One region of the Pseudoalteromonas sp. SWXJZ94C genome, then DNA from elsewhere that is predicted to be linked to it. Evidence: predicted binding sites of a transcription regulator. Region 1 holds the regulator's gene; each other region holds the start of a gene.

Region 1 (10,972 bases):
CGCGCTTACCTTGCAATGCAAGAATACCAGCAAGGCTAACAGCAGTTGTTGTTTTACCTACTCCACCTTTTTGATTTGCTACAGTCCAAATCTTCACATTACATCCTAATTACTGTTTATTGCGTGTAGTTATACGAATTCCACCATGAGGCAAACGAAGTATTTTTATTGTATCGTCATCTGAAGGTAGCTCAACTTCTGGTTCTGGCTGTACATCTTTATTTGTTTGTTCTGGTATTTTCGTTTCAAGTTTAGGGGGTAATCCATATTTTGAAAGCGCTATAACAACCTTGCGATTTTCAGCTCGACCTTCACGTGTTTCGTTATCTGCAAAAGGAGAATATTGACCATACCCTTCTATTGCCATTCGAGCAGAGTTAATCCCTAACGTTTCAAGTTCAACCAAAATTGATGTTGCCCTAGCAACCGACAGCTCCCAGTTTGATCTAAAAATCTCATTTCGGATTGTTTCATCATCAGTATAACCACGTACTCTAATATAATTATCAACAGGAGCAATAATATCTTTAACTATTTTAACCACTTGCTTTGCACGAGAGTGTGCAACAGAGCTACCACTTGAAAATAACATTCCTGAGCTAAGTTCTATTATCAACCAATCTTCAGTTAATTCTAAACTTGCTTCACCATCTCGGATTTCATCAATGAGTGCTGATTGTAATTTTGTTAATAAGCTATCTAAAGGCTTTCCTAAATACTTTTGCTTTATATTGCTGGTATCACTTTGACCGTCAAGCAAGAGAGGTCCTTGCTCCTGTTTTTGAATACTCTCACCATAAAGTATCTCTTGTTCGGGTGTTACTCTATCGGTAAGAATACCATCACCATTAACTCCCTCCCCTTTTTGGGAGTGCTGGCGTGCAGATTTATCAAAAACTTGTTCGAGTGAATCCGATAAAATTTGAAACTTTTCTTCTTTATTAATAGCTATAGCATACAAAACAACAAAAAAGGCAAACATAATTGTCATATAATCAGCGTAGGATACAAGCCAACGCTCAGTATGCTGACTTTTTGATGCAGTGTTGTTGCGTAAACGTCGGCGTAACATAGCCGTTATTCGTCCACTAAGTTAGGGCGTTCTACACGATAAGCCTCAAGCTTTAGTTCTATATTTATCGGGCTTTCACCTAAGCTTATTGCAATGACACCTTCAGCGAGCATTTCATGGTAAAGCATTTTTTGTTCAACACGTTGTTTTAGCTTATTTGCCATTGGCAAAAATAATAAATTAGCTAAACCAACACCATAAATAGTGGCTATAAATGCAGTTGCTACACCTGCACCTAGCTTTTGTGGATCTGTAATAAAAGACATAGCCTGAATAAGACCAAGCACGGCACCTAAAATACCAATAGTAGGACTGTAACCTCCCATTGCTTCATAAACGCGACCAGCCTCTAATAAACGGTCTCTTTCTAATAATAAGTCAATTTCTAGCGTATCTCTTATTTTGTGTTCTGAGCAACCATCTACAAGTAAACTTAACCCTTTTGCCGCATACGCATCAGGATGAGTAAGTGCTTCATTTTCAAGAGCAAGATAGCCTTCTTGACGCGCCTTTTGAGACCAACGTTTAACTTGCTCAATAGCCTCGTCAATATCATATTGTGGAGATATAAAAACCCAATGACTTATCTTTAACATTTTTTTAAATGTACTTGTTGATGTTTGTAGCATCACGGCACCAAGCGTACCACCAAGTACAATTATAAGCGCAGGTCCGTTAAATAATGCAGATACATCACCCCCCTCTAACGAATAGCCTATAGCTATAGCGCCAAGAGCAATAAATAAACCAAGTACCGAAAGCTTATCCACAACCTATCTCTCTTTTAATCCGCGTTGCCACCTCAGCTAAAGGCAAGCTTTCACTCGCTAAGCCAGCATTAGTAACTGCTTGTGGCATTCCATAAACAACACAGCTTTTCTCATCTTGTGCCCAAATAGTTGCACCAGTTTGTTTTAGCATTCTTGCGCCATCGCGTCCATCAGCTCCCATACCCGTTAAAACAATAGCAAGTACATCGCCTTGGTACGCTTTTGCAACGCTTGCAAACGTTACATCTACACTAGGCTTGTAACTAATTCGCTCACTATGATCTTCAAATACTCGTAATGTTTTAGCTGAGCCGCGTCCCTCTACCATCATTTGTTGTCCACCAGGCGCTAAATAAGCAGTACCCGGTTGTAGGCGATCGCCTTGTTGTGCCTCTTTTACTTTAATTTGACACAACCCATTTAAACGAGCCGCAAATGCCGGTGTAAATGCAGCGGGCATATGCTGAATCAATAAAATAGGATGCGCAAAGTTAGCCGGTAATTGAGTCAATATTGTTTGTAATGCAACAGGCCCTCCTGTTGAAGTTCCAATAACAACAAGTTTATACTGCTTTCCACTCGCGCGTATTGACGATGTATTAGCTCTAGAATGAGCAACAGTTGTAGATTCTTCACGTTGAAAGCTTCTATCTGGCTGCTTTATATTTGTATTTTTAGCTAAGCTTGAGGGTGTTACAGGGGTATTGGATGTAAGCTTTGTTGGTGTAAGAGGCTTAAAAGAACGCGGGATGCGTCTACGACCAATTTCTTTAACCTTTGTTTGTAAAAGTTTTATAGCATCTTCATTGTTACGCGCAATATCTTCAAACTTTTTAGGTAAAAAATCCATTGCACCAGCGTCTAAAGCATCAAGTGTTGCTGTTGCTCCATTACGTGTTAAAGATGAAAACATCAAAATAGGCGTTGGATTACTCGCCATGATCTCTTTTACCGCACTAATACCATCAAGCACAGGCATTTCTACATCCATTGTAATCATATCAGGACGTAGCTGAGCTGTTTTATCAACAGCCTCTCTACCATTAACGGCAAAGCCTATAACTTCAATATCGCTATCTTGCTCAAGAATTTCACTTACTCTGCGGCGAAAAAAACTTGAATCGTCAACAACTAAAACTTTAACGGCCATTTAGCTCTCTTATTTAATTTAAGTGTAGATGCACCTTACAGTGCATCTACTTTATTATCAGCCAGCGTAATGTTTTAACAGGTTAGGAACATCTAAAATCAGCGCTATACCACCATCCGAAGTAATAGTCGCACCGGCCATGCCTGGTGTACCTTGTAATAGAGCATCAAGTGGTTTTATAACCACTTCTTCTTGCCCGATCAATGAGTCAACAACAAAGCCTACTTGTTGCGTGCCTATTTGCACAATAACAACGTGTCCTTGGGCCTTACGTTGTGAGCGGTCGGCGCCTTTCACTAACCAATGCTCTAGGTAAAATAGTGGAATTGCTTTTTTACGAACAATAACAGTTAGTTGACCATTCACTACATTTGTTTTATTTAAATCAAAGTGAAAAATTTCACTAACGCCAGCCAGAGGCAATGCAAATGTTTGCTCACCAACAATAACCATTAAGGTTGGTAATATAGCCAGTGTTAGCGGTACTTTTATTTCTAAAATAGTACCAACACCTAGTTCAGATTGAATACTTACAGAGCCATTAAGTTGAATGATTTTGGTTTTAACTACATCCATACCTACACCGCGACCTGAAATATCCGAAATCTCTTCTTTAGTCGAAAAGCCAGGCGCAAAAATTAGGTTATATGCTTCAGTATCAGAAAGTCGACTTGCTTGGTCATGATCAAGTACGCCTTTGTTAATTGCTATTTTTTTCAGCTTTTCAGCATCCATACCAGCACCATCATCTTGAATGGTAAGTAAAATATGGTCGCCTTGTTGAGAAGCGGATAAGGTAACAGTACCTGTTCTTGGTTTTCCTGCGGCTTCGCGTAAATCAGGCATTTCAATACCATGATCAACTGAATTTCGCACTAAATGCACTAGCGGATCGGCAAGAGCTTCAACTAAGTTTTTATCTAAGTCGGTTTCTTCACCGATTAGTAATAAATTAATGTCTTTATTTAAAGTTCTCGCTAAATCTCGAACAACGCGAGGAAAACGACCAAATACTTTTTTGATAGGCTGCATGCGTGTTTTCATAACCGCACCTTGCAAATCAGCTGTAACAACATCTAAGTTAGATATTGCTTTACCCATTGCTTCACTATCTGAATTAGTCGCTAAGCTAACCAAACGATTACGTACCAATACCAACTCACCTACCATGTTCATAATTTGATCAAGGCGCTTAGTATCAACACGTACTGTAGTTTCTGCTGCCGGTGGTGTTGCTTTTTTAACAGCAGGTGTGCTCGGCGCTTTAACAACCGGTTTACCTACTGGTTTTATTGCTGCTTTTACAACTGGTGCTTTTGCCGGTTCAGCTTTTTTATTTTGTACTACTGGAGCGACTTTCGCAGATGCTGGTTTTTTAGGTGCAGCCGAAACGTTTTCAATCGATTTAGGTGCACTTCCTTTGCCATGAAGTTCATCAAGCAAAGCTTCAAATTCATCATCACTAATTTCATCATTTGAAGAGTCTATAGCATTAGTAGCTGAGGATGATTTTTGTTCTGTACCTTTATTAGTTGGGCTCGTATTTTGAGTCGCTATTGAGTCATTTTTTATTTCGACAGCACCAAAACTACCCACGCCATGTAACTCATCTAATAAGTTATCAAACTCATCATCTGTAATATCACCACTCAAATCATTGCTACTTATTGACCCTTGAATGGTAGGGCTTTTGCCTTTTCCATGTAATTCGTCAAGTAAGTTTTCAAATTCATCTTCCGTTATTTCATCAATTTGAGTATCAGAAGTAGATGCAGTTGACCCTGTAGGAGGGTTAAATAACTCATCAAAAGCAAATGGGTCTTCGTCATCTAATTCTGGGGCTTCAACTATTTCATTTTGAGGTTGCTCAATATCAACCTCTGAAGATGAACCGGTGAGTTCTTCCTCTGTTGGTGGTAAGCCTAATTTATGTAAAACTTGAAGTAATTGAGGATCTGCGGGTTCTGGCTTATCGCGATTTTGAATCGTTGCGAACATTTCATTAATGGTGTCGAGTGCTTGTAAAATAACATCCATTAATTCAGAGTTTACTGTGCGTACACCCTGTCTGAGTAAATCGAATACATTTTCTGCGCCATGACAAGCATCAACCAACTCCGTCATTGCTAAGAATCCTGCACCACCTTTTACGGTATGAAAGCCTCTGAATATAGCATTCAGTAACTCTGTATCTTCTGGATTGTTCTCCAGTTCAACTAACTGTTCAGATAAAAGCTCAAGGATTTCTCCTGCCTCTACAAGAAAGTCTTGTAAAATATCTTCATCGACTTCAAACATGCAGTTACTCTCCTCTTAGAAGCCCAAACTTGATAAAAGATCATCGACTTCATCTTGATCAGATACAACATCATTACGCGATTCTTTATCAATAATAGGGCCTTCTGGTCCTGCTAATGTTTGTGCGCTAACCGGGTCTTCTGTTTTTTGTTGTTCTATTGTGTCAGCAGTATTCACATCTTGCGCAGCAAAAGCTGTTAACAGATGGAGTAAGCTTTCTTCAACTTCTCTTACAAGCTCCATAACTCGACGAATAACTTGCCCTGTCAAATCTTGGTAATCTTGAGCCATGAGTATATTGGTCATTAAGCTTTGTAATTCATCAGTTTTATGATGAGAGTTATTCATAAACTTATCGATGCTGTGGCATAGTGTTTTAAATTCGCCAAGATCAATTTCGCGGCTCATTAAGCGATCCCATGTCGGTTTAATATGGGCCACTTCATTAGCTAACTCCTGAGCTATTGGTAACCCAGCTTCAACCGCATCCATTGTTTTATTAGCAGCGTTTTCTGTCATTTCTATAACATAATTAAGCCGCTTTTGAGCATCTGGAATAGCATCAGTTGTTATGTTGGTTAAACGCGTATCAAGCTCAAAACTTTTTAAAGCTTCGTGTAATTGACGAGTTAATTTTCCAACTTCAGCAAATATTTCTGACTGCTCTTTAGACGCGGTGTCTAAAATTAATTCATCGGCTTTATCTTGCTCACCATTTTCTAAAAAAACAACGAGCTGGCGAGCTTGTTCTAACGTTATTCGAGGCGCAGCAAGTGCTGACATAAGCCTCTCCCCTTCATTAACCTAAGCGTTCAAACACTTTTTCTAATTTTGTTTTCAATGTTCCAGCCGTAAATGGTTTAACAATATAACCATTAACACCAGCTTGAGCTGCAGCTATTATCTGTTCTTTCTTAGCTTCTGCAGTCACCATTAAAACAGGTAGGTGCTTTAGTTTATCATCAGCTCTAATCGCCCTTAAAAGGTCAATACCCTGCATTCCAGGCATATTCCAATCTGTAACTACAAAGTCAAATGATTGATTTTGTAGCATAGGTAAAGCAGTTGAGCCATCATCTGCTTCTTGAACATTAGTAAAGCCTAAGTCACGCAATAAATTTTTAATAATACGTCTCATTGTCGAAAAATCATCAACAACAAGAATTTTCATGTTTTTATCCAAAACATCCTCCGGTGAGGTCTTAACCTTGTTTACTTACTACTAGTTTATCCAGTCATTGATTTTTGCTTTGAGCTTAATCATCGCCTGACCATGTATCTGACTTACACGCGATTCACTTACATCGAGTATATGTCCAATCTCTTTTAAATTCATTTCATCGTTATAGTACAAAGAGAGTACCATCGCATCTCGCTCAGGCAATGACTTTATTGCACTTAACAATGATTCATTAAAGCGTTCATTTTTAACATTATTAAAGGGTTTGTCTAGCGTTAAATCTTGACCTGCTGGAGTGATAACATCGTCATCTATTCCCAAGTCTTCAATGCCTAAAATTTTACTTGAATTTACATCATTTAAAATATGATGGTACTCATTTAGCGAAATTTCAAGTTTTTCAGCAACTTCTGTATCTGTTGGCTCACGATTTAACGCTTTTTCTAATGTAGTAATAGTCTCGGCTACAAGGCGGCTTTTACGGTGTACTGAGCGAGGAGCCCAGTCACCGCGTCGCATTTCATCAAGCATTGCTCCACGAATACGAATACCTGCAAATGTTTCAAAGCTTGCACCTTTAGTAGCGTCAAAGTTTTTTGATGCCTCTATTAGACCAATCATGCCTGATTGAATTAAATCATCGAGCTGAACACTAGGAGGCAAGCGAGCAATTAAGTGACACGCCACTTTTTTGACAAGTGATGCATGCTTTTCAACAATCACATTTAAATTTTGTGTTGACTGATATCCCATAGCTCTATTTACCGATATTGTCATAATTAGCCGTTAACCAGCTTCTCAATAAAAAACTCTAAATGCCCAGAAGGTTGATTAGGTATAGGCCATTTTACAGCTTTCGTCGCGAGTGCTTTAAAAGCTAATGCCGCAGGTGAATTTGGAAATAATTCTACAATGACTTTTTGACGACGCGTTGCTTTACGCATATTTTCGTCATAAGGAACAATAGCCACCAGCTCCATAGACACATCTAAAAAGCGATCGGTTACTTTGGAAAGTTTTGCGAAGAGTTCGTGACCTTCGCGCATGCTGCGAACCATATTCGCAACAATCTTAAATTTATATACACCATGCTCACGACTTAAAACTTTAATAAGTGCGTATGCATCAGTGATCGATGTTGGTTCATCACAAACGACAACCATTACATCTTGTGCTGCACGTGAAAAGCTTAGCACCATATCTGAAATGCCGGCGGCAGTGTCTACAATTAATATATCAAATTCGGTATTTAATTCGCTAAAAGCACGAATAAGGCCAGCATGCTCTGATGGTGATAACTCAACCATACTTTGAGAGCCTGATGTTGCTGGTACTATTTTAATTCCGCCTGGACCTTCAACTAAAATCTCATCGAGTTCACATTCGCCAGATAATACGTGCGATAAATTACGTTCAACACGCAGTCCAAGCATCACATCACAGTTTGCTAAACCTAAGTCGGCATCAAGTACTAATACTCGATTTCCTTGCTGACCAAGTGCTATTGCGGTGTTAAGGGAAACATTTGTTTTACCTACACCACCTTTACCACCGGTCACAGCGATAACTTTTACGCCGTTGTTATTGTTTTGACTCATTTTGCGCAGGCCGCTTGCTTGATCTAATACTGTGTTAATCATACATCCCTACTGTGCTCGACGCCACTGATTGGTGTCTTGAATGTTGTGCTTTTATTCTTTTTAAATACAATTGCTCAGCTTTTTTTACTAGTTTTTCGGCATTTGCAACACGAATGTCTTCAGGAACTCGTTGACCATTAGTAAGATACCCTATTGGGAGGCGGTTTTGAATCGCAATACTAATAATCTCACCTAAACTTAAAGATTCGTCTAATTTAGTAAAAATACAACCACTTAACTGTACTTTTTTAAAATGCCTTACTGTTTCTTGCAATACGTTTATTTGTGCTGTTGCACTTAGTACAAGATAGCTACGAATATCAACACGCTGATTACGCATTAGCGTATTTAACTGCTCTGTCAAACGTAAGTCTCGTTGGCTCATACCTGCAGTATCTATTAATACTAGACGCTTATCTCGTAAATGATATAAAACTTCAGCTAATTCATTAGCATCTTTAACCTGCTTTACACCACAACCAATGATTCGACCATAAGTTGCAAGCTGTTCATATGCACCAATTCTGTATGTATCGGTGGTAATTAACGCAACTTTATCGGCACCGTATTTTTGTGCTCCTAAGGCTGCTAATTTAGCTACAGTTGTTGTTTTACCAACTCCTGTTGGTCCTACTAATGCGTAAACACCGCCTTGGCGTAGTATTTCATTATTGGTTGTTTGCATTTGGTCTTCGACCATAGTCAATAAAGCTTTCCAGCCTTGCTGACGAGAAACATCATCAGGAACAAAGCATGCCATTTGCTCTGCAACTTCTTTATCTATTCCCATACCAACTAAGCGGTCAATCATACATGCACGAGTTGGGTCGCGGCGTGCCATATCTTGCTGCATTAATCCTGATACTTGGTGTTCTAATAATTGACGTATTGCATTCATCTCTTCACGCATTGACGTTATTTCTTCACTTTCATTATTTTTAACTGTTTGGCGTGTAGTAACAGGGCTCTCTAAATCATCAAAATCACGGTCTAAATCGTCAAAACCTAAACTATCGGCTTGAGTATGTGGTCTTGCTGGTGCAGAGTTTTCACGTGCAAACATATTACTTGTAGGGCGTTGTTTTACTGCAGGCTCTTGATAATTTTCGGTAGTATCGATTCCTGACTGTGAAAACATAGATGCAAGTTCAGGAGAGCGAGGGCGTGGTGATTGACGCTCTAATAAGGCTTCTAGGCTATCAGCAACTTTTGCTTGTTGTACAGGCTTTGAACGTTGAGGTTCTGGTTTCACAAAGTTATGCATACTTTGTGATTGCGCCATACGGTTAGCACGCTCTGGCGGTGCATTTTGTGGTTGGGCTACTGCTTTAGGGGCTGCTTTTTCATAGTCAACAGCTGCAACAATCTCAACACCGTTGGCAAGCTTTTTGTTTGACATAATAACCGCATCAACACCTAACTCATCTTTAACTTCTTTAAGTGCAGTGCGCATATCTTTAGCAAAAAAACGTTTAATTTTCATTATTTAACCCCTGTTGAAATCTTATTGTTGGCCTACCGAGCTAACAATCTTAATCTGTCTTTCGTCTGGTACCTCTTGGTAAGACATCACTCGCAATCCTGGAATGGTGTACTTAACAAAACGAGATAACACAGTGCGTAACATTCCTGATGTCAGCAATATCGAAGGTTCACCAGCCATTTCTTGATTTTGATGCGCTTCACTTAATGATATTTGAAGTCGCTCTGCAAGACCTGGCTCTATTCCGGCACCTTCGTCACCTGCATTCTGTAATGACTGATGCAACATCTGTTCCAACTCAGGTGCCAAGGTTATGACAGGGATTTCTGAAGACATACCAACAGCATCTTGAACAATTAATCTGCGCAATGAAATACGTACCGCAGCCGTTAATACATCAGGGTCTTGGCTTCGAGGACCGTACTCTACAAGGGTTTGTACTATTGAGCGCATGTCGCGTATTGCAACACCTTCGTTTAATAGATTCTGTAATACTTTTACAATTGCAGTTAAAGGAAGCACATCTGGCACTAGCCCTTCCACTAAACGAGGATGGCTTTTAGCTAGCATATCAAGTAAGTTTTGAACTTCTTCATGACCAAGTAATAAGGCAGCACTGTTCGTTAATAATTGACTAATATGCGTAGCAACAACGGTCGCTGAATCAACTACGGTATACCCTAAAGATTGCGCCTCATCTTTTTGATCTGGCTTAATCCACACTGCATCTAGTCCAAATGCCGGGTCTTTTGTTTCCACCCCTTTTATAGGACCAAAAACTTGCCCCGGGTTAATAGCCAGCTCATCACCGTGTTTTAGCTCCCCTTCACCAGTTGAAACACCCATTAGTGTTATTCTGTATGCATTAGGGTCTAACTCTAAATTATCGCGAATATGAACCGGCGGTACTAAAAAGCCTAATTCTTGAGAAAGCTTTTTACGAACGCCTTTAATACGGTTTAATAGCTCTCCACCTTGAGATTGATCTACCAACGGAATTAATCTGTAACCTACTTCTAAGCCAATTACATCAACCTGTTGAACATCATCCCAGCCAAGCTCTTTTTGCTCTTGTTTATTTGCAACGCCTGTTCCTACAGCCCCTCCATTAGCAGCCTCTTCTGCTTCTGCAGCAGCGGCTTTAATTTTAACTTGTTGCGTGTAATAAGCTAAATACCCTAAAAGTGCACCTAAGCTTAAAAAGGCAAAATGTGGCATGCCAGGGACCAAACCCATTATTATTAAAATACCTGATGCAATAAATAATGATTTTTCGTTACCGAGTTGTTTCTTAAATTGATCACCCATATTGAGTGATTCATTTTGGCGCGTTACAACAATCGCAGTACCAATTGAAAGTAGTAAAGAAGGAAGTTGAG
Region 2 (10,972 bases), on a different contig from region 1:
CGTTTTTGTTTCAGCTGGAAGCTAAACGACAAGGTGAGGATTGGAGCCGAGCACAAGAAGCTGAATATGGCTTTATTGTACCTGAGCGTTTTGATGAGACTATTTATTTTAGATTACTAATTACTAGCGGCTTTATTTTACTCTTTTACTTAGTATTTTGGGTGTTTAGAGCACAAGAGCGCAGAAAGCAAGAAGTGCTTGAAGGGCTGATCACTGATCGTACATTAGAACTACGCCAAGCAAATGATAAGCTTAATCAAGTTAACTCACAGCTTAAGCTAGTAAGTCACTCAGATGAACTTACAGGGCTGCGTAGCCGTCGATTTTTGTTTGATCAACTTCCAAAAGATATTGAACATTTTCAACGTAACTCGCAATCATTACAAGCTCAGGGCAAATCACTTGTTTTATTAATTATCAATTTAGATAACTTTAGTCGAATTAATGATGCATTCGGTCCTATAGCTGGAGATAGTTGTTTACAGCAAATGGCCGCCTTACTTAACTCTCGTACACAAGGGTCTGATTATGTAGCACGCTGGAGTGGTGATGAATTTTTATTATTACTACGAGACTTTAAGTGTAACAAAATTGATAGTTATTCATCTGAGTTATGCAAAGCTGTTGCTGAATATTCGTTCCAATTACCAAATGGAAAAAGCACCAATATAACCACTTCTATTGGTTGGTCTTTTTATCCGTTACCATTACTTGGTGGGCAAGTTATAAGCTGGGAAACATCTATTAACTTAGCTGATATAGCGCTACATCAAGTTAAAAAACGTGGTGGTGATGGTGTTGCAAATATTACTTTTGACGATCAATTAGATGCATTTGAGTTTGAACAAAATTCTAATGTTGACCAACAATTAGGTATTTTACAAAGCAATGGCTTAGCTGATATTAAGGTATGGATGCGATAATGCCCAACCAATTTTATTGGTCAGGCGTGGTAAGGCTAACTTTATTTATTAAGCCAATCTGGTAAAATTGCAACCGACTCTGGTGCTGCAAATGCAGCGCTTTCATCGGCACTAATATTGCCGCCTGCACTGCTTAATATATTATTAAAACGCATAACCACATTATTCGACTTTTCAGCTACGTATAAATCTGTTCCGCTATACATAATATCAACAGGGTTACCTAAAAGTGTATTTGGACCGCTAATAGTCGTGCTTATATTCACTAACCCAGATGCTGTCGCTACATTGTTTAGCACGTATATTTTACCGTCGTCTGCAACAGTGGCGCTGCCAACATCTGAGAGTATTAGTGACCCACTTACTGAATCGTAGTCAATGCCGTGTATATTACTTGGAGCCTCTACTGCGGTACCTGTATTTGCAGGAGTGATTAATCTGTCTTCTATGGCAATATTAGTCGTACCAGCCATTAGTTTACTTTTAACTTCATCAAATACAGCCACAGTTCCGTTTGTTAAAGCAACAAAGGCACGATCAGTTGTTGCATCATAATCTACATCCCAAGGGCGGGCATTGTTTGCAAAAGTAAGCGTCATTAATGGGTTTGCATCACCAGTAGTACAGGTAGAGAATATTGAGATGCTAGGCGTGTCTGCATTGTTTTCAGCAACTAAAACCATGCCACTATCAGATGCAACATCAAGTCCTTTAGGTGATATAAGACCTGTATTTGCACCGCTAATAATACTATCTTGGCTAGCGCTATATGTTTGCCCATCTCTATTTATTGCTACCTTATTTGAAATAATAATCCCGCCGGTAGATGTTGTGCTGTTATCAAATGTTGTATAGCTATTACCTGCTTTATCAAACGTAACACTCTCAATTGTTTGGCTCGCATTGTAGCTGCCTAGTGTTGTTGTTAGTTCTGGGCTTAAGCGGCTAATTTGACCCGTTGTTTCGCTATTAGTTGCTGGGTTACTACTTACAGCAACACCCAGTAGTGACATGTTTAGGGTATCGCTATCTGAAATATCAGCCATTTCATTTTGCATACCTACTTTAGTAATCGATTCAGGCTTTATAGTGGAGGTCACTAAGTCGGGAGTAATATCGCCGCTTTCACCTGCAAAAATATTACTGAAAATGAGGATTGCATCATTCGATTTTTCGGCCACTCTTAAATCAGTACCCTCTAAACTAATGTCTACTGGGTTTCCTAACATAGTTGTTGGACCTGCAATAGAGCGTGCAACGCTTACTGCTCCATCAGCCGATGAAGCATTGTCTATTACAAACAAAGAGCCATCAGTAGCATCTGTTGCACTGCCTACATCAGATAAAATAAGCTTGTTAGTATTTGAGTCAAAAACAATACCGTGAATATTTACTGAAACTTGCGCACCGTTATTATCGCTAGGTGTAATTGTTCTATTTGGCATGGCCACAAAGCCACCATTAACATAGTTGTCGTATACCGCAACATCGCCGTTAGTTAGTGCAACGTAAAGTCTATCGTTTACCTCATCGTAATCAACATCCCAAGGAGCTGCATTTGTTATTGTATTGGCAAGAGGGGCTGAATTTCCCGCTGAAGTTGCACCGAAAACAGTGACCTGCATAGCACCAAAGTCGGCAATAAAAATAAGACCAAGTTTGTCAGAAACCGCAATCCCTTTTGGGTTTGCTAATGTAGTGGATGAACCTGTTATTTCACGGTCTCGGTTACTATTAAAGCTATCTTCATCTACGCGGTTAGCAAGTTGGCAAACTGTTTTTATACTACCGCTTGAAATATCACTTGCTTGTATTAAGTTACCTAATGCATCGAAAGCAACGCCTTCGTTAGCTGTTGTGTTAAAGGTTTTTAATTTTACTGAATTTTGGTCAATTAGATCGGCTGTACCAGCATTATCAGAACCATTATTTGCAAGCACAAATTGAGCCTCTGAAAAATTAGGGGTTCCATTTGTGTCATCAGAGTCTGTATTAGTGATTTCACCATCGTCACTGCTACATCCTGTAATGCCGATAAGCACTGCGAGCGTTAGAGCCGAAAAGCTAAGTTTTTTGTTTGTTTGATCAGTAATATTTTGATTAGTTTTATTCATTATTTTTACCTTTTAATATTCCATTTAAAATGAACAGTAAAGTTGATGACTTAAAAATAAATAGCTAAGCCTGATACCAATGTAAAAATTAGTATTTCTTTGTGTTCATGCGTTAACCTCAATCTAATAACGATTGAAATTAAAAATTGGATGCAAAAAAAAGGAATTAAAAAAGGAGCTATAAAGCTCCTTTTATTTTAATGAATATTTTAGAGGAAGGGTTATTTTAAAAAACGTTGAATAGCAAGCAGTATGCCTTGTTCGCCTAATCCCATTTCATCATGCATTTCATCTTGTGTGCCGTGCTTAATAAACTCATCAGGAATACCTAAATTAAGTATATTAATACTGGCTTTTTGCGTTGCTAAGTATTCGTTAACCGCAGAGCCTGCACCGCCAGCAATTGCATTATCTTCAAGTGTAACTATTACATCATGACTAGTCGCTAATTCGTTTAAAAGTGCAGTATCAAGTGGTTTAATAAAACGCATATTAACAAGAGTTGCATCTAACTCATTTGCTGCAAGTTGGGCATTTTCAAGTAAAGTACCAAATGATAAAATTGCAATTTTACTACCTTGCTTTATTACATTCGCTTTACCAATTTCGAGTAATTGCATATTAGCTTGAATATCTTCTGTACCAGCACTTCCTCGAGGGTAGCGTACTGCAACAGGGCAATTTGCTTGATAACCAGTATAAAGCATATGACGGCATTCATTTGTGTCGCTTGGTGCCATAATTACCATGTTTGGAATACAGCGCATAAAACTTAAATCATAAGCACCTTGATGAGTCTCACCATCGGCCCCAACAATACCTGCACGGTCAATTGCAAATAATACAGGTAAGTTTTGTAGTGCTACATCATGAATTAGTTGATCGTATGCGCGTTGTAAAAAGCTTGAGTAAATAGCTACAACAGGCTTTAAACCTTCACAGGCAAAACCTGCGGCTAAAGTAACAGCATGCTGCTCTGCTATTGCCACATCAAAATATTGCTCTGGAAACTCTTTAGAAAAGCGCACCATGCCAGAACCTTCACGCATCGCAGGTGTTATCGCCATTAATTTATTATCTTGTTCAGCCATATCACATAACCAATCGCCAAATACCTTAGAGAAGGTAGCTGCACTTGGTTTTGATTTAGGAAGACTCGAAATATTTGGATCAAACTTTGGCACGCCATGATAACCAATAGGATCGGCTTCTGCGGGTTTGTATCCTTTACCTTTTTGGGTTTTTATATGTAGTAACTGTGGTCCTTTTAAATTACGCATATTGCGCAATGTATCTACCAACATGTTTACATCGTGACCATCAATAGGGCCAATATAATTTAGACCAAGTTCTTCAAAAAATGTCCCTGGAATCATCATTCCTTTTATATGTTCTTCCATTTTACTAGCAAGTTGTTTTACAGGAGGTACACCAGAGAGTAGCTTTTTACTGCCTTCACGAATGTTAGTATAAAAGCTACCTGATAAAATACGTGCAAAATGATTTGTTAATGCACCCACATTTTCAGAAATCGACATTTCGTTATCATTTAAAATAATAAGCATGTCTGATTTTACATCACCAGAGTGGTTCATTGCCTCAAATGCCATACCAGCAGTAATGGCACCGTCGCCTATAATTGCAACGGTTTTTCGTCCTTTACCCTCTTTTTGCGCGGCAATAGACATTCCCAGCGCTGCTGAAATAGACGTACTTGAATGACCTACGCTAAACGTGTCGTATTTACTTTCTTCACGAAATGGAAATGGGTGTAAGCCATCTTTTTGACGAATCGTGTGCATTAAATCGCGTCGACCAGTCAGTATTTTATGCGGGTAAGCTTGATGACCCACATCCCATACTAACCTGTCATCGGGCGTGTTATACACATAATGTAGGGCAACGGTAAGTTCAACCGTACCTAAACCAGACGCTAAATGACCGCTACTTTGCGATACTGAGTTGAGTAAATAGTCACGTAACTCATTGCTAAACTCTGGGAGTTTATCTTGCGCTATATCGCGTAACTGGGCTGGTTCGTCAACCAAATTAAGTAATGGATACTTGCTACTATCAAGTGTCATGGTTTTTTATATATCCTTCGCTAACATCAATTAACTTATACAAATACGGTATAAATTCAATTAATGTTCAGTAATTATGTCAGTGCTAAGTGCAATACTTTTTAAGCGGTGCTTAATGATCACGCTCAATTAAGTAATTTGCTAGTGACGCCAGAAGTGTTGTGTCAGCATCAATATTTGCTAACGCTTCATGGGCTTGTTGTATTAAATTTTGCGCCTTTTCTTTAGCGCCAAGCATACCCAATAAAGCGGGGTATGTCGCTTTATTGGCTGCAATATCTGACCCTTGCGGCTTACCTAAAGTAACAGTATCGCCCTCAACATCCAAAATATCGTCGTGGACTTGAAAGGCCAGCCCTATAGCATACCCAAAAACAGATAAGTTATCTAAAGTTTGTTCGCTAACATTTGGAGAACACATTGCACCTAAGGTAATTGCACAATTAATTAATGCACCCGTTTTTAGTTTATGAATACGCTCAAGTTGCTGTACTGTAATCACTTTGTCGGTTGCAGCAATATCTAAACCTTGACCGGCAACCATACCCTCTAAACCAGAGGCATGTGCAAGTTTTGCTATCATTTTTACTTGTGTTTTTGAGCTACATTTAAAATTATGATTTGAGATTAGCTCAAACGCTAATGTTTGCAGCGCATCTCCAGCTAAAATAGCTTCAGCTTCGCCATAAACTATATGACATGTTGGTCTACCTCGGCGTAAATCATCATCATCCATAGCTGGTAAATCATCATGTACTAAAGAGTAGCTATGAATACATTCAATTGCTGCGGCAAGTACATCTAAATCACTTTTCTCTGCACCGAGCATTTTACCTGTAGCGTAAACCAAAAATGGACGCAGTCTTTTCCCACCATTGAACAAGCTATAATGTGTAGCTTCTTTTATTTTTTTTTCACTATCGAGCGGTTGTTCAAAATAAAGATTGAGCGTATTAGCTACATCAGTTTGAGCATGTTCTATTTGTTCTTTAATGCTCACCGTTTATTCCACATCGTTGTCAAAGTTTGCAAGTGCTGACTTTTCGCCGCTTCCCATTAAAATTGATACTTTTTGTTCTGCTTGCTGTAATTTACCTGATGAAGCATTAGCCAAAGCAATTCCGCGTTCAAATTGCTTTAACGACTGATCAAGCGATAAATCACCTTGTTCCATGTCACTAACAATTGTTGATAATTCTTCTAGTGCTTGTTCGAAACTTAAGTTTTCAGGTTTTTTAGTCGCCATATTATTTCAGCTTACATGATAAATTTAGAAGCCAATTTTAGGGGGAATGCTAAACTAGGTCAAAGGATGATATGTTTTTTTCGTCTATTAGCATTAAATGTTACCTTTATGTGCATTAATAAAGACTTAATAGCGGTCTATTGCTGTAGTTAAAGTAATTAATAATGTACCTTTAATTAAACTAATACTTTAATGCTCTTTTTATGTTTCTTTACACAAATGGCTTAAGCAATTCAATATGTTGCCGATAAGTAGTTAATAATAAAAGTTTATGATAAGGCCTTACAGCATGAAACCTTTGGAGGAAATGTGGATTTAGCAACCATTATAGGGATCCTTGGCGCAATTGGCTTAATTGTCATGTCGATGTTTATGAGTAGTAGTGGCGAAATGGCTATGTTTTACAATACCCCTTCGGTGGTAATTGTATTTGGTGGATCTATATTCATAGTTTTATCAAATTACACCATGGGACAGTTTTTTGGGATAGGTAAAGTAGCCGCTAAAGCTTTCATGTTTAAAATAGAATCACCTGAAGAGCTAATTGATAAAGCAATTGAGCTTGCAGATTCTGCACGAAAAGGCGGTTTTTTAGCCCTTGAAGAAGCTGAAATACCAAATCAGTTTATGCGAAAAGGTGTCGACATGTTAGTTGATGGTCACGATGCCGATGTAGTGAGAGCTACTTTACAAAAAGATATTACTTTAACTTCCACCCGTCACGAAATGGGTGCCGGCTTATTTAAAGCGATGGCCGATATTGCACCTGCAATGGGAATGATTGGTACCTTGATAGGTTTGGTTGCTATGTTATCAAACATGGACGATCCAAAATCAATAGGGCCTTCAATGGCAGTAGCATTATTAACAACTTTATATGGTGCATTTTTAGCAAACGTAGTTGCTATCCCTATTCAAGTTAAATTAGAGCTTCGTAAAGATGAAGAGGCAATGAATCAGCGTTTGATTTTAGATGCAGTGCTAGGTATTCAAGATGGTCAAAATCCAAAAGTAATTGAAGGTATTTTGAAAAACTACCTAGCTGAATCAAAACGTAAAGTAGATACCGAGGAGTAACCATGTCTGAGCAAGAGTGTAAATGTCCACCTCCAGGGCTACCTGCGTGGATGGGGACGTTTGCTGATTTGATGTCGCTACTAATGTGCTTTTTTGTACTCTTGCTTGCGTTTTCTGAGATGGATGTACTTAAATTTAAACAAATAGCAGGCTCAATGAAGTTTGCTTTTGGTGTACAAAATAAAATAGAAGTAAAAGACATCCCTAAAGGTACCTCTGTTATTGCAATGGAATTTACACCAGGGAAACCAGAACCCACCCCAATAGAAACTATTCAACAGCAAACAGTAGAAATGACTCAGCAAATGCTAGAATTTCAAGCCGGTGATGAAAGCTCTGCCGGAGGAAGACAAGAACAGCGTGGTGACAAACGTGGTGGTGAATCTCGTAGTACATCTCAAGAGCAATCATCTGAACAAGCAACGGCATCTGCTGATCAAGAGCAAACAAATGAGCTTGTTAAAAAAATAGCACAACAGCTTGAAAAGCAAATTATTGATGGTGCTATAGAACTTGAATCGCTAGGGCAGCAAATAATTATCCGTATTAGAGAAAACGGTTCGTTTCCTTCAGGAAGTGCGTTTTTACAACCCAAGTTTAAACCAATTATTCAAGATATTGGCGTTTTATTAAAAGATGTACCCGGTGAAATAACTGTATCTGGGCATACTGATGATTTTCAGGTATCTAACGAGCTATATATTAATAATTGGGACTTATCATCAAAACGTGCAGTAGCCGTTGCAAGTGAACTACAAAAAGTGAAAGGCTTTGATAAAACTCGCATGATGGTTGTTGGTCGAGCTGAAACAAGACCACTTGTACCAAATGATACAGATGAAGATCGTCGAAGAAATCGTCGTGTCGAGATTTCTATTTTGCAAGGTAAAGCAAAAGAGTCAGCCCCAATTGATGTAAGATAGTACACCTTGGCAAAGCGGTTTTTTTAACATAAAATAATAAATATTAACAAATGTAATGGAATACCCATGAAGAAAAAATATAAGTATAGCGATATGCCAGGCAACGGAACTGGCGGAGATGACGATAAGACGAAAGAATAATAATGCCTTTATGGGTTGATAAGGTAATTGGACTTCTTGAACTTAGCTGGGTTTTATTTTTAATCCCAGCTATTTTTATTTTCTATTTGCGTAAAGATTTTTTAGCATTATGGTTTGTATGTGTCACAGGTGCATTTTTCTTATTTGGTGCACTTATATACGATTCTTTAAGAGAGTTTGATAAAGATATTTATATATATAGATATCTTGTCTGGGCGTTTAATGACATTGCTTGGATGGCTTTAATTGCCTACCTTGGGATAAAAGACAAAGTTTATTTATGGCAATGTGTGTTAGGTCAGTTGGTTGTTATAATGGCACCAATTTTACAACTTTTTCGCGTTGTTGATCGCCACCTTTGGGATTTATCTTATAGCACGCTAATGTATAAAACGCTTTTACCTTTAATTAATACGGCCACCGTAGTGGTGTGTTATCTTCCGCTAATTTATATAGTAATTAAAAATAATAATGCAGTAACTAGTAATAATTATAAAAAAGTCCCTCCTTTAAAATAGCTGTGCTAAACTACTGTTTATATGAACAGTGGTGAGCAAGCTATGAAACTCTACATTGCAGAAAAACCTTCACTTGGACGCGCTATTGCTGATGCGCTACCAAAACCACATAAAAAGCATGATGGTTATATAGAAGTCGCTAATGGTGATTGTGTCTCTTGGTGTATTGGGCACTTGTTAGAGCAAGCCGAGCCCGATGACTATGATGAGCGTTTTAAAAAATGGCAGTTTGAACACTTACCCATAATACCAGAACAGTGGAAGTTAAAAGCCAAAACTAAAACACGTAAACAGCTCACTGTTTTAAAAAAATTAATTAAACAAGCTTCGCAACTTGTTCATGCTGGCGATCCAGACCGTGAAGGCCAGCTGCTTGTCGATCAAGTAATAGAAGAAGCTAAAATAAGTCAGACTAAAAAGCAGAGTACGCAACGTTTACTCATTAGCGATTTAAACCTATCGGCAGTAAAAAAATCATTGAGTGCTATGCGCTCTAATCGAGATTTTATTCCGTTAAGTGTATCTGCTTTAGCGCGCTCTCGTGCTGATTGGTTATTTGGTATAAATTTAACGCGTGCATATACCCTAGCTGGGCAAAAAGCTGGGTTTGGTAATGTACTTTCGGTAGGGCGAGTACAGACCCCTATTTTAGGTCTTGTAGTTAATAGAGATAACGAAATTACGAACTTTGTATCTAAGCCTTTTTACGATGTACTGGCACATTTACTTACTCCTGATAATCAACCATTCACAGCTAAATGGGTGCCAAGTAAAGCATGTGAGCCACATCAAGATGAAGAAGGTCGGATACTTAATAGTGCATTAGCAGAAAATGTTGCTTCACGCATTACAAAGCAAAGTGCTGAGCTTACGGCACTTGAGCAAAAACAAAAAAAGCAGAGTGCACCATTGCCATATAACTTATCTGCACTACAAATAGATGCAGCTAAAGCATTTGGTATGCCTGCTCAAAAGGTGTTAGATATTTGCCAAATACTTTACGAGCGTCATAAATTAATAACGTATCCGCGTTCAGACAACCGCTATTTACCTAAAGATCACCATCAAGATGCATCTGCTATTTTTAAAGCAATAAGTGCTAATAGTGGGCAAAGCTCTGAATTAGTAAACGGGGCTGATACTAAAAAGCGTAGCAAATGTTTTAACGATTCAAAAGTAGCTGCGCATCATGCAATTGTACCAACAGCGAAACAGTTAAAATCAGCGAGTTTGAGCGGCGATGAAGCAAAGGTATATCAATTAATAAGCCGTCATTACCTAATTCAGTTTTATCCCGACTATATTTATAACGAAACTAAAGCTGAGGTAACTATTGCTGGCGGTTTATTTAAAGCAAATGCAAAGCAAGATGTAAGTTTGGGCTTTAAGGTGTTAATGGGTAAGTCTGAATTAAAAGACGAAGCTACGCTACCTCCCTTAACAAAAGGTATGTCTCTTTTTTGCGATAAAGGCGAAGTAGTCGAAAAGCATACATCACCCCCAGCTTATTTTACTGATGCTACACTACTTGCTGCGATGACGGGCATTAGCCGTTATGTTAAAGATCCACAAATAAAAAAAATATTAAAAGACACAGATGGTTTAGGCACTGAGGCAACGCGTGCAGGTATAATTGAATTACTATTTAAGCGACTTTTTTTAAAGCGTGAAGGTAAGTCAATTAGAGCAACCGAAACGGGGCTTGCACTCATTAGCGTATTACCGCAAGGTTTAGCGAGTCCTGATTTAACCGCAAAGTGGGAATCGAGCCTAGGTGATATTGCGCAGCAAGCAATGAGTTACCAGCAATTTTTACAACCTTTACTTGCCGACCTAAATGGTTTTGTACAACTAGCAGCAAACTGCGATAGTGATGCATTTGCTAAGCTACCAAAAACCTCACCTAAAAAACGCTTTGCTAAACGAGGCGGAAAATCGACCTTTAA
Region 3 (10,972 bases), on a different contig from region 1:
GTTCGTGCATTATTTGAAGAACAAGGCAAAGTATTCAATGTTCGTTTATTAAAGGATAAGAATACTGGCAAGCGTCGTGGTTTTGGTTTTGTTGAAATGGCGCAAGCTGATGCAGACAATGCAATTGCTAACTTGAACGATAGCGAGTTCCAACAACGTACTTTAAAGGTACGTGAAGCAAAACAAAAACAAGAAGACGATTCTAATGCTCTACGTACTGAGACGGATCAGTCAGTGTAACTAGCTTTACCGCTAGCTTATTGCTAAACACATCAGCCGTTGCATAATATTGCAGCGGCTTTTTTATGTCTGTTAGTTTATTCACACATAAGTTAAGTTGGTTAAGTAGGTAGTTGACTCTATTTGCTATCGCTACACCTGAATCAAGCAATTTTACATTCCCTTCAAAATACTGACTAATCGGCTCTTCTAATATTGGAAAGTGCGTACACCCTAGTACAAGTACATCTATAGTTTTATCTATATTTAGGTCATCAAGCACTTGGTGCAACTTGTTTGCATCCAAAGAGTCTGTAAAAAAGTATTGCTCAGCTAAGCTTACTAACTCCACACTGCTATATAGATTAACGATTACATTACGTGCATGTTCAGTAATTAATGTTTTAGTGTATGAACTAGCAACCGTTGCCGGTGTGGCTAATAAGCCAATATGATTTGAACGTGTTAATTCTGCCGCAGGCTTTATTGCTGGCACAACACCTACTATAGGAATATCCGTCATTTGGCGAACAGCGCTAAGTGCTGATGTAGAAGCGGTATTACACGCTATTACTATTAAATCAACGTTAAGCGTATTAGATTTGATGAAATGAATAAGTGAGCATAATCGGTTAATGATTGTTTGCTGGGATTGAGCACCATAAGGTAGTAATGCATTATCCATAAAATAACTGTACTGAGCATTGGGGATACTTTGCTTTATATGCTCAAGTACAGTAGTTCCACCAATACCTGAATCAAAGACCATTATATGCGCTGACAAACTACCGTTCCCACTTTACTTTAAGAACGGCAGTTTGCCATGAGGTATTTATAAAAGAAAGTAGTTTAACTTTGCGTGGTTTCTAAATCAGCAAGATCATCGACCGCCGAATTTAACTGATTAAGGTTTTCGAACATAGACTTTGTGTAATCTACTAACTTATCTATTTGTTCCTGATCTTGATTTAACCATTGGAGAATGCCAGCTAGCTGATTTTGCAATCCAAGTTCACCCGCTTTTTCAAAAGCATTTTTAAGGTCGTCATTAAAAGGAGCTAAACCCTCCGCTACTTGTTTTTCTGGTGCTGGTTTATATTCTTCATAGCTTTTAACTGTTGCTATTGTTTTTGTTTGGCGTAAATCCATAGAAAAAGCCACCAGCTGATCGCTGTCTAAACTCAGCTCTTGCGCTTGTTCAAATGCTTCATCTAAATCACCACCAAAAAAGGTTTTACTTAAATCTTGTAAGTCTTCCATCATCGCATTAATAGCTTCTTGCTCTTGCTCATTTAAGTCACCATTAACCGACATCGAAAATGATACCTGTCGAGATTGCGATGATGAGCTTGCAAACGACTCGCCATTATTGTTTTGCTGATAGCCACTTGCCGACTGAGATTCAAATGCATCTGCAAAGCTAATACTTACCTCGTCACCTTCTGCGGTGGTAAATTTATACTCTGCATTACTCGTCATACTGACATATTGAGCCTGGCTTATATTTACGCTGGCAGGTTGTGGGTTAAATAACGACTCTTCAAACTCATCAAGTCCATTATAGATTCCCTCTTTAGACTTATTAATGCCCTCTTCCATGTCGTTATTAAATACGCCCGTACCTTTGAGTTCATCAACAGCGTCGTCAATCCCTATTTGGACGCCTTTGCGCGCGTCGCCTAACATATCTTTGAGTTTTTCGTCATCAGCGCCGTTAGCTTTTGCTTTATTAACAGCACTACTTACAAAATCGAGTACATTTTTTATTATTTCATCAAAATCAAATAGTGGTTTGTCTGCTTTTTTTTCTGCGATAGGCAATCCAAGCTGCTCAGCCATTTTATCGCCAAGTACTTTTGCAGCCAACTCTCGACCACGTTGCTGATAGGTATCTTGAGGAGACGTAATTGTAGGTTGCTGTATATCAGCTTTATTATTGAATTTATTAATGTTGTTGTTTGGCGTAAAGCCATAATTACCTATTTTCATGATTCGTCTCCTAAGCGTGCGTAATTTATTATCGGCTATAACAATAAAAACTAAAGTACAATGTGCAATAAAACAGCATAAATGCTAGCCAAAACTAGACAAATACGCAGCGCTCCCTACAATAGCGCCGATAAACAGATCTTAGATAAGGTAGTAGCGTTAATGGCAGTTATTAAAATAGATACCACACAGTACCAAGCGCAGTTAAGTGAAAAAGAGCAGCGTATTAGTGCGCAGTTTCAACGTTTTGGTGTGGAGCAATTAGAAGTATTTAGCTCAGAGCCAACTAACTACCGCCAACGTGCTGAATTTAGAGTATGGCACGACGGTGACGATCTGTTTCACATTATGTTTGATCAACAAACAAAAGAAAAAATTCGTGTTGATACATTTGATCCAGCAGCGCCTCTAGTTGGTGAAATAATGCAGGTGATGATTGAGCATCTTAAGCCTTGTGAAATATTACGTCGTAAGTTATTTCAAATCGATTACCTGTCAACGCTAAGCGGTGAAATTTTAGTAAGCTTGCTTTATCACAAACCACTTGATGATGAATGGTTAAGTGAAATTAAAGCGCTTAAAGAAAAACTAAGCAGTAAATACAAAATTGACTTTATAGGTCGTGCTCGCAAACAAAAAGAAGTGCTGGGTGATGACTTTGTAACTGAACGTTTAATAGTTAATGGTCAAGAGCTTATTTATCAACAAGTAGAAAATAGCTTTACTCAGCCTAATGCAAAAGTAAATATTAATATGCTGGAGTGGGCGCAAGATTTATGTAAGCCACTTAAAAATGATTTATTAGAACTGTATTGCGGTAACGGTAACTTTTCAATTGCGTTAGCGGGCTGTTTTAATAAAGTATTAGCAACAGAAATATCAAAATCATCTGTTCACTCTGCTCAATACAACATTGCTAAAAATAACGTAGAGAACCTAGATATTATTCGTATGTCGAGTGAAGAGTTTACTCAAGCAATGAATGGTGAACGTACTTTCTCTCGTTTGGATGGTATTGACCTTAAAAGCTATGACTGCCAAACCATATTAGTTGATCCTCCGCGCGCAGGCATGGATGAATTAACGTGTGACCTAGTCGCTAATTACGAAAGCATAATTTATATATCGTGTAATCCTGAAACCCTTGAGCGTGACCTTGATCACTTAACACGTACACATAATGTTAAGCGCTTTGCTATATTTGATCAGTTCCCTTACACACATCATATTGAGTCAGGTGTTTTCTTACAACGCAAATAATAAATACGCTTAGTAAACGTTACCCATAAAAAAAGCTCCTTGTAGGAGCTTTTTTTAGTTTTAGCTAAATTTATTTGTTAGCTAAATAGTTAATTAGTTCGCTAATATCTTCTGACTTATAAATACCAGACTCTTTACCAAGGTTTAACTTGTACTTACCATTTACGATAAAAGTAGGTACGCCACGAAGTGCCCCCTTATCTTTAAAGTAATCTTGGTCACGTTTCATTTTAGAGCTTAGCGTACGTACAGAAAAGCTTTTAAATAACTTATCAAACTTATCGCCATCAACGCCCTGCGCTACAAATATATCTTTTACATCTGCAAGCTCATTAAATTTAGCGCGCTTTGTATGAATATGATTAAAGATCGCAGAAATAATCTGATCTTTTTGCGGAAGTACTTCTGCAGTAGCAAGTGCTTGGCTCATCATCTGTTGATTCTCTGGGTCGCGTACACCTACAAAATCAACGTGGCTCTTTTTAAATTTAACGTTTTTATCAAGCGATGGCTTAAATTCAGTAATTAGCCCTTCCATGTTATTACATGCAGGACAGTAAAATGAGAAAAACTCTTTAACTTCCGGTTTTTTTGTTGCTCGCTCAGATACAACATCGTAATGCACACCTTCCTCAAAGGTTGCAGCAAAGCTTGTTGCCGCCATAGGAAGTAATACTGCAAGCAAACCTGCTTTAACTAATTTAATCATTTTTATACTCCTAAATTCATAGTGCTAATAAAAATGCCACTAACTCATCAAGTTCTTTTTGGTTTTTGATGGTATTGAGGTTTATTTTATATTTATCATTAACAATAAAAGTAGGTACGCCAGTAAGGGCACCTAATTTTGAATATTTATTTTGTTTATTTTGCATTGCTTGCTCAGCCGAAATAATTGGCATGCTAGCAATATCTTGATCAAATGTTGCACTATCAATCCCATTTATTTCAAGTAGCTTTTTAACATCTTTAATTTCAGTTAAAGGAGCACGTTGAACATGAATACTTTTGAATATTTGATCGCTAATACTTTGCGCTTGACCATGTTGCTTAGCAATCAAGTAGGCAAAGCTTAAATTGCTTTGCGCTTGCGGTGATACACCACCTAAAAAGTTAACGTGGTTTTTAACAAATTCAGCGCCTTCAGGTAAACCCTGTTCAATTGCTTTTGCTGCTGATTCAAACTTATAACAATGCGGGCAATAGAATGAGAAAAACTCTGTAACTTGCGGAGTCGCACTTTTTTCTACATTAATAATAGTATACTGATTATCCACCTCAAACTGTGCGGCAAATGCTGCAAAAGGTAAACAAAAAAGTAGTAAGCTTAATTTTAATTTTTTAAACATTCGTGTCTCGTTATACTTAGTCTTTAAAGAAATATTATGGCAATAAATTTAACGGCGCTTCTTGCAGTGCAGATAGCTGTTCCTTGAGTGTTAAAATTTGTTGCTCCCAGTATTTGTCATCAGCAAACCATGAAAAGTTCCGTACAAAAGCAGGATCGCTCCATCGATTTGCTACCCATCCCATATAATGAATAATACGCATTGCTCGCAGAGGTTCAATCAATTTGAGTTGAGAGTGATCAAAATCACAAAACTCCTCATACGCATTTACAAGGGTGTCTAACTGTAACAGTTGTGTCGCTTTATCGCCACTGAGCATCATCCATAAATCTTGGATTGCAGGTCCTTGGCGACTATCGTCTAAATCGACAAACATTAGCGCATCCCCTGCCCACAGAATATTACCTACGTGGCAGTCGCCGTGTAGGCGAATACTTTGCACATCTTTATATTGTTTTTGAGCCTGATCTATCACTAAATCTAAAATAGTGTAAAAGGCTGTACTAATCCCCATTGGCACTAAGTTACTTTTTTGAAGATGAACTTTTGCTGTATGCAGATATTCGTCACATGTAACCGTTGGTCTGTAAACAAAGGGTTTGGTTTTAGCAACTTGATGCATTCGACCAATCAAACGCCCCATCACGTCAAGCTGATCTAGGTTATCAACCTCAAATAAGCGCCCACCTACGCTCGGAAATAACACAAATAAGTAGCCTTGATGCTCAAACAAGCTTTGCCCATTATGTAAAATAGGAGCAACAACGGGTACTTCTGCATCAGCTAGTTCGAACGCAAAGTCGTGCTCTTCTTGAATTTGCTCCCTACTCCAACGTTCTGGACGATAAAACTTTACTACGTAACGCAGACCATCATCGGCTTTAAATTGATACACTCTGTTTTCGTAGCTATTGAGCGCCAATAAACCAGACTCGGCGTAAACACCTACGCTTTCTATTGCATCGAGTATTAGGTCGGGTGTTAAATCAATAAAACTAAATTTACTCATACTCTTCTTATATAAAAATAAAAGCGGGTTATATACCCGCTTTTGTTAATTGCTATATCAACTTACCTAATTAAGGTCGATTGTGATTATCGCGCTTTGAAAAAGTTACTTGACTGCGATATTGTCTCATCTGGCTCACCTACTGGTGAAAGCACAAAGTTAAACTCTGTCATCGGCACTTTCAAATCATAAGGGTCCATTGCAAGCGACAATGGCACGTTATGAGATTGCCCTGCCTGCACAGTAAATGATTGGTTCCCTATATACTTAAAGTTATCTAACCCTTGTACTTTAATATTAAAGGTTTGCTCGTACTGCGCTTTATTAATTACCTTTAATGTATAGGTGTTCTCTACTAAACCATCAAAATCGACACGATATAATTGGTTTCGATCGCGAATAATATCAAAATCCATTGTTTTTCGCAGTACGATATTAGCTACAAGTGCCCCCGTAAGCACAACAAGTATGACCGTGTAACCAATGATTTTGGCTCGTAGTGGATTCGTTTTATTTTCCGGAGTTTCAAGATTTCGCTCTGTTGTATATGAAATAAGCCCACGCGGGTATTTCATTTTATCCATCACACCATCACATGCATCAATGCAAGCACCACAGTTAATACACTCAGCTTGTAGCCCATTTCTAATATCAATACCTGTTGGGCATACTTGAACACATAAATTACAGTCTATACAGTCGCCCAGTTCTAAGTCTTCATGATCTACTTTACGTGAACGAGGACCACGGCTTTCACCTCGGCTTTCGTCGTACGTTACTGTGTATGTGTCTTTATCAAACATGGCTGATTGAAAACGTGAATAAGGACAAATGTGTAAACACATAATTTCTCGCATCCAACCCGCATTACCATAGGTACACGCAGCAAAGAAGATAATGCTTACCAATGCATAACCACCTACATTAAACGTTACAAAATCAGGGAGTAGCTCTCTTATTGGCGTAAAGTAGCCTACAAAAGAAATTGCTGTATATAAAGAAAACAGAACCCAACTAGAATGCTTTGCCGTTTTTCGCCAAAACTTATCAAAGCTCATTGGTCGCTCATCGAGCTTTTTACGTTGGTTAGCAGTACCTTCAAACTTTTCTTCAAACCAAATAAATATAAAGGTCCATACAGTTTGCGGGCAAGTGTAACCACACCACACCCGTCCATAAAAGGTGGTCACTAAAAACAGCGCAAACGCTGCCAACATAAAAATAAACGCTAATATGGTGAAATCTTGTGGCCATAGCGTTAAGCCAAAAATATTGTATTTCTGACCCATTAAATCAAATAGTACCGCCTGCTGATCGTTAAAATTAATCCATGGAAGTACCATAAATGCAAGCATGCCTAAAAAGCCAATCTGTTGCCTTAATAGTTGATGAAGACCTTTTACAGCACGCACATAAATGCGGTTTCCGGGGTTGAACCTGTCATCTTGACGGCTCAAATCCGGCTTTTGGATTTTTACCTCTACAGGGATATTTTTTACTTTAATTTGTTTGTCCATCGAAGTTCCTCAACGCCGCTTGGAAATAAAAGTTCAGCAATATTCAGGTGCACTACACGGTAAAGAGTAGCAAGTTACTTACTAAACGAGTTTAGTTCAATAAACCACCACTTGAATACTTTCAGATATTTCAGAAATATCTGACTGCTGCTAGCTATTATACCAATATTGATTAAAATTACTGGCATAGATTGCTAATAATTTATTCACCTTAGTTACTTGCTTTTAAAATGCATTTTATTACACTGCATAGTAATTCAACCTCACTCAGATCAAGGTTTACGCTTTCGTGAAAAAATTTATTATATTAGTAATTGTGATCCTTGCCTTATTTACTATTGATCACCCACTTATAAAAGAGCCTAGAGAAAAACTTTTAGGCGAAGGAATTGGTTTTTTAAGTGACTCAACAAAAATGAATCGTGGTCCAGCAGCTAGCATGGCTAAAAACCTAATTAGCTCACAGTTAAAGTTGTCAGAATCTGAAAGTGAATATATAGAAAAAACATTCACGACAAATGACTCAGTACAGTTATTTCATTTACGTTATTGTCGTGAGCGCGATCTAAATTTGTACTTTTACGATGACCGTTTAAATACAGTATGTAAAATAGTGTCTGAATCGTTAGAGCAAAAGCGAGTAAAGTAATGGATTTTTCAGTATTAAATAAAAAAACCAGTGACTCATTCCACAAACAGCGCAATATGCTTAAAAAACTAGGGCAAGGAAAAACAATAAAGTGTGAGAAGTGCGATGGTGTGTTAAAGCTTGATTTAGCGACTGATGAATCAAGTAAAGGCGTAGTTAAGTGCAAACAAGGCTGCACTAATATTATGCTAGAGCTAGGCGCTTAAAGCATTATTTGTATATGGTTACTTACATACTCATTAAATATTAAGTAACCAAAATTCTAAAAAATAATTACTCGTCCCACCCTTCATCGGTATACAAACCACTGTTGAGCGCTACTATCTCAATAAGCTCAGCAAAGCCTAATGCAAAGTCGCCCATTAATTCGTATTGCTGTAAACAGACCTGCTGCACATCAATATTATTTTGAGTCGCTATCAGCGTTATGGTTTGCTCATCTAAAGCAAAAAAGCTTAATGTTGCTTGGGCACTTTCTAAAGCTTCTTTATATTCTACTTCTAATTGCTCTGCACCTAATAATTTTTGAGTATAAACAGTTGTTGCTTTTAAAAAGCCTTCACTCCAGTTTCTACAAAAATCATTACTGTATCCTGTTGGTAATTTATAACCCACTTCAAACACTTGCTCGCTAATTTGGTGGTATAACGCCATAAATAAAAATAGTATTTCTTCATCTAAATTATTAGCTGTGCTTGGTAATATTTTTTCAATCCACTCGTGTACATCTAATGGATCTGGTGAACAAATAACACCAAATAAATAGCCTTGGCTTTGCGTTAAGGTCATTGCTTTTGGCTGGGTGTCTAAAAAAGTGCTGAGCTGCTTTGCATGTAGCTCAGTAAATTGGGGTAATTGCATCAAAACTCTTTATTTATAAGTATTAAAAATTGAGCGGGTAACGACCTTGGTTATCTGGTCGACCTAAAAACTTAACCGCGTCATGTACATCTTTAGGTAAGCTGGCATCAGGTTTAACGTAACCGGCTACTCTAAAATCAAAATTAGCTTTAAGTGTAGCATCTGCCTCAAGACCTAACGTGTTCTCAGGGTCAATTAATATAGCCACATCACCCGACTTACAGCTTAGCTTTCCACCTAGTGGACCAATGTTAAACCAGCCATTTAAGCCTTGTACGTCAATATCAGGACTCGCTATTTCACCTTGTAATGACTCGCAGTAAGGCTCACCCGAAGTGTATTCATTAAGCTCTAATATTACGCGTCCTTTTGCAGTAACTGGCAGCGGTAATTGAATACGTTGCATTGCTCGCTCTACCGTTGAGCGTACAAGTCCATCGGTTACTTTAACTGTATTGTTTAATAATCCGTAACTGACATCCGCATAACCCGAAATATCACTACGCTCACGTGGATCACCAAATTTTAAATTCACATTTAACTGACCTGTAAATAATTGCCATCCAGAAATATCCCAACGTACATTATTTAATTGCTCACCTTCGTAGCGTAACTGCATCATTTTCCCTTGCCACACACTGCCTATGGTTTGACCTACCTCTAATTGTTTAGGCAAATAAGGCTTAGCTAAATCAAGTGCTATAACAGCAGGTAGCTTAACAATACAAAAAATAATAAAGCTAAGTAAAAATACGATAGATAACGTTATTGTTTTTTTCATCAATTAATTCTCTAATACCAAACGACTTACACGCACATAACCCGGTTTATCGTCACGGCTTAAATCTAAATTTTCAACTCGAATTCCATGCTGACTCACCAGTTCATCGAGCCACTCTATAAGTTGATTAAACTCTATTGAATCGAGCGTTAAACGCAGTGAGTCATCACTTGGCTGCATTTTACTAATTGTGATTTTATAACGCCCACGAGTTGAATTAACAATTTGGCTTAGATTTTGGGTGCTCGAAACTTTTGTATTACCTGCGGCTTTAAGCTGAGCAATACTTTTATCAACCCAAACTAATAGTTCTTGCTGTTTAATTTTTGATTTTTCAGCCTGTTCTATCGCATTATTTAACGGTCTAAATATTCCCATTACAATAATAAAAATAATAAAAATACCACCAGCTATTATGACTAACTGTTGCTCTTGTTCTTTAAGTGAGCGCCAATATTGTATTAACTGCTTTTTCATACTGTACCTCGCAGTTTAATTTCGCCTACAACAAAGTCACCGTCGTTATTTAGTGAGCCTTGATCTACTGTTAAACCCTGTTTTTCGAGTAATGCTTTAACTTTACCAAAAGTTTGAAAGTCTTTAGCTCTAGCACGAATACGCAATTCATTACGACGATTATCATAACGCAATGTCTCAGGTGTAAATTCACTTACTTGTGAAAACACATCAACTAAATTAGTTGTTAAATCTAAGAATCCAGCATCACTTGAACCCTGTATTTTTTTAAGTTCACCCATAATTTGGCTTTTAACAAGTTGTGGGCGCACTTTAGTGCCAGGAAAAGCTGTTTGATAACGTTCAACGACTTGTGTTTTAGCAATTTCTAACTGTGTATTTAATTGATTCAACTCAATAGCTTTTATCGCGATAGTCGATACCAACGCAACACCAGCAACAATGGCAGCACTTTTCCAATATCCCCACCATAATGTACTTTTCTTTTTAAGTTGGTACATTCCTTGGCGAAGGTTAAATTTAACGTGTTCGAGTTGTTTAGCAAATAATGCTAACGGCAAATCATAGTCACTGGTTTGAGGTAATAAGTTTACACTCTCAGGAAATTGGGTTGCAGGGCTAAAGTGCTTTATATCAGGGTTGCCCGTTGCCGTTAAATAGCCACTTAACCAACTTCTTTCCACTGCACCTATTCGCCAGTGATCTTGCTTAAATAACCACTGATTATTAAGCTCTATCGCTGTTACCGTACCTTCATCTGCAGGAGGTAATAACAAAGCATCTGGTAATATTTTATATACCGATAAACTATACTCTGTAAATAATGCAAGCCATCGCTCAAACCATTCACGATCCATCATA

What was found. The regulator FliA, encoded in region 1, starts transcription of late flagellar genes. The targets are predictions, from matches to a motif close to CTAAAGNTNNNNNNNNNNNNGCCGATA.
Region 2: the regulator FliA is predicted to act here: its motif matches at 6,591-6,617, upstream of pomA (flagellar motor protein PomA).
Region 3: the regulator FliA is predicted to act here: its motif matches at 2,238-2,264, upstream of I6F65_RS18410 (DUF5610 domain-containing protein).

Annotation. Positions count from the first base shown of each region.
Region 1 is NZ_JADYXF010000009.1:57,539-68,510, forward strand. It holds gene I6F65_RS05655 (ParA family protein) at 1-97, opposite strand, end outside; gene I6F65_RS05660 (flagellar motor protein MotB) at 110-1,072, opposite strand; gene I6F65_RS05665 (flagellar motor protein) at 1,078-1,842, opposite strand; gene I6F65_RS05670 (chemotaxis response regulator protein-glutamate methylesterase) at 1,835-2,992, opposite strand; gene I6F65_RS05675 (chemotaxis protein CheA) at 3,050-5,290, opposite strand; gene I6F65_RS05680 (protein phosphatase CheZ) at 5,306-6,073, opposite strand; gene cheY (chemotaxis response regulator CheY) at 6,090-6,473, opposite strand; gene I6F65_RS05690 (RNA polymerase sigma factor FliA) at 6,513-7,223, opposite strand; gene I6F65_RS05695 (MinD/ParA family protein) at 7,250-8,110, opposite strand; gene flhF (flagellar biosynthesis protein FlhF) at 8,103-9,593, opposite strand; gene flhA (flagellar biosynthesis protein FlhA) at 9,615-10,972, opposite strand, start outside.
Region 2 is NZ_JADYXF010000033.1:46,711-57,682, forward strand. It holds gene I6F65_RS14585 (ligand-binding sensor domain-containing diguanylate cyclase) at 1-923, shown strand, start outside; gene I6F65_RS14590 (YncE family protein) at 965-3,037, opposite strand; gene dxs (1-deoxy-D-xylulose-5-phosphate synthase) at 3,259-5,121, opposite strand; gene ispA ((2E,6E)-farnesyl diphosphate synthase) at 5,234-6,121, opposite strand; gene I6F65_RS14605 (exodeoxyribonuclease VII small subunit) at 6,125-6,367, opposite strand; gene pomA (flagellar motor protein PomA) at 6,677-7,444, shown strand; gene I6F65_RS14615 (flagellar motor protein MotB) at 7,447-8,367, shown strand; gene I6F65_RS14620 (hypothetical protein) at 8,511-9,026, shown strand; gene I6F65_RS14625 (DNA topoisomerase III) at 9,069-10,972, shown strand, end outside.
Region 3 is NZ_JADYXF010000053.1:860-11,831, forward strand. It holds gene I6F65_RS18400 (RNA-binding protein) at 1-240, shown strand, start outside; gene murI (glutamate racemase) at 203-1,003, opposite strand; gene I6F65_RS18410 (DUF5610 domain-containing protein) at 1,069-2,208, opposite strand; gene trmA (tRNA (uridine(54)-C5)-methyltransferase TrmA) at 2,371-3,468, shown strand; gene I6F65_RS18420 (thiol:disulfide interchange protein DsbA/DsbL) at 3,539-4,177, opposite strand; gene I6F65_RS18425 (thiol:disulfide interchange protein DsbA/DsbL) at 4,194-4,817, opposite strand; gene I6F65_RS18430 (serine/threonine protein kinase) at 4,852-5,826, opposite strand; gene ccoG (cytochrome c oxidase accessory protein CcoG) at 5,913-7,343, opposite strand; gene I6F65_RS18440 (hypothetical protein) at 7,633-7,992, shown strand; gene I6F65_RS18445 (hypothetical protein) at 7,992-8,198, shown strand; gene I6F65_RS18450 (UPF0149 family protein) at 8,266-8,853, opposite strand; gene I6F65_RS18455 (type II secretion system protein N) at 8,876-9,634, opposite strand; gene gspM (type II secretion system protein GspM) at 9,638-10,111, opposite strand; gene gspL (type II secretion system protein GspL) at 10,108-10,972, opposite strand, start outside.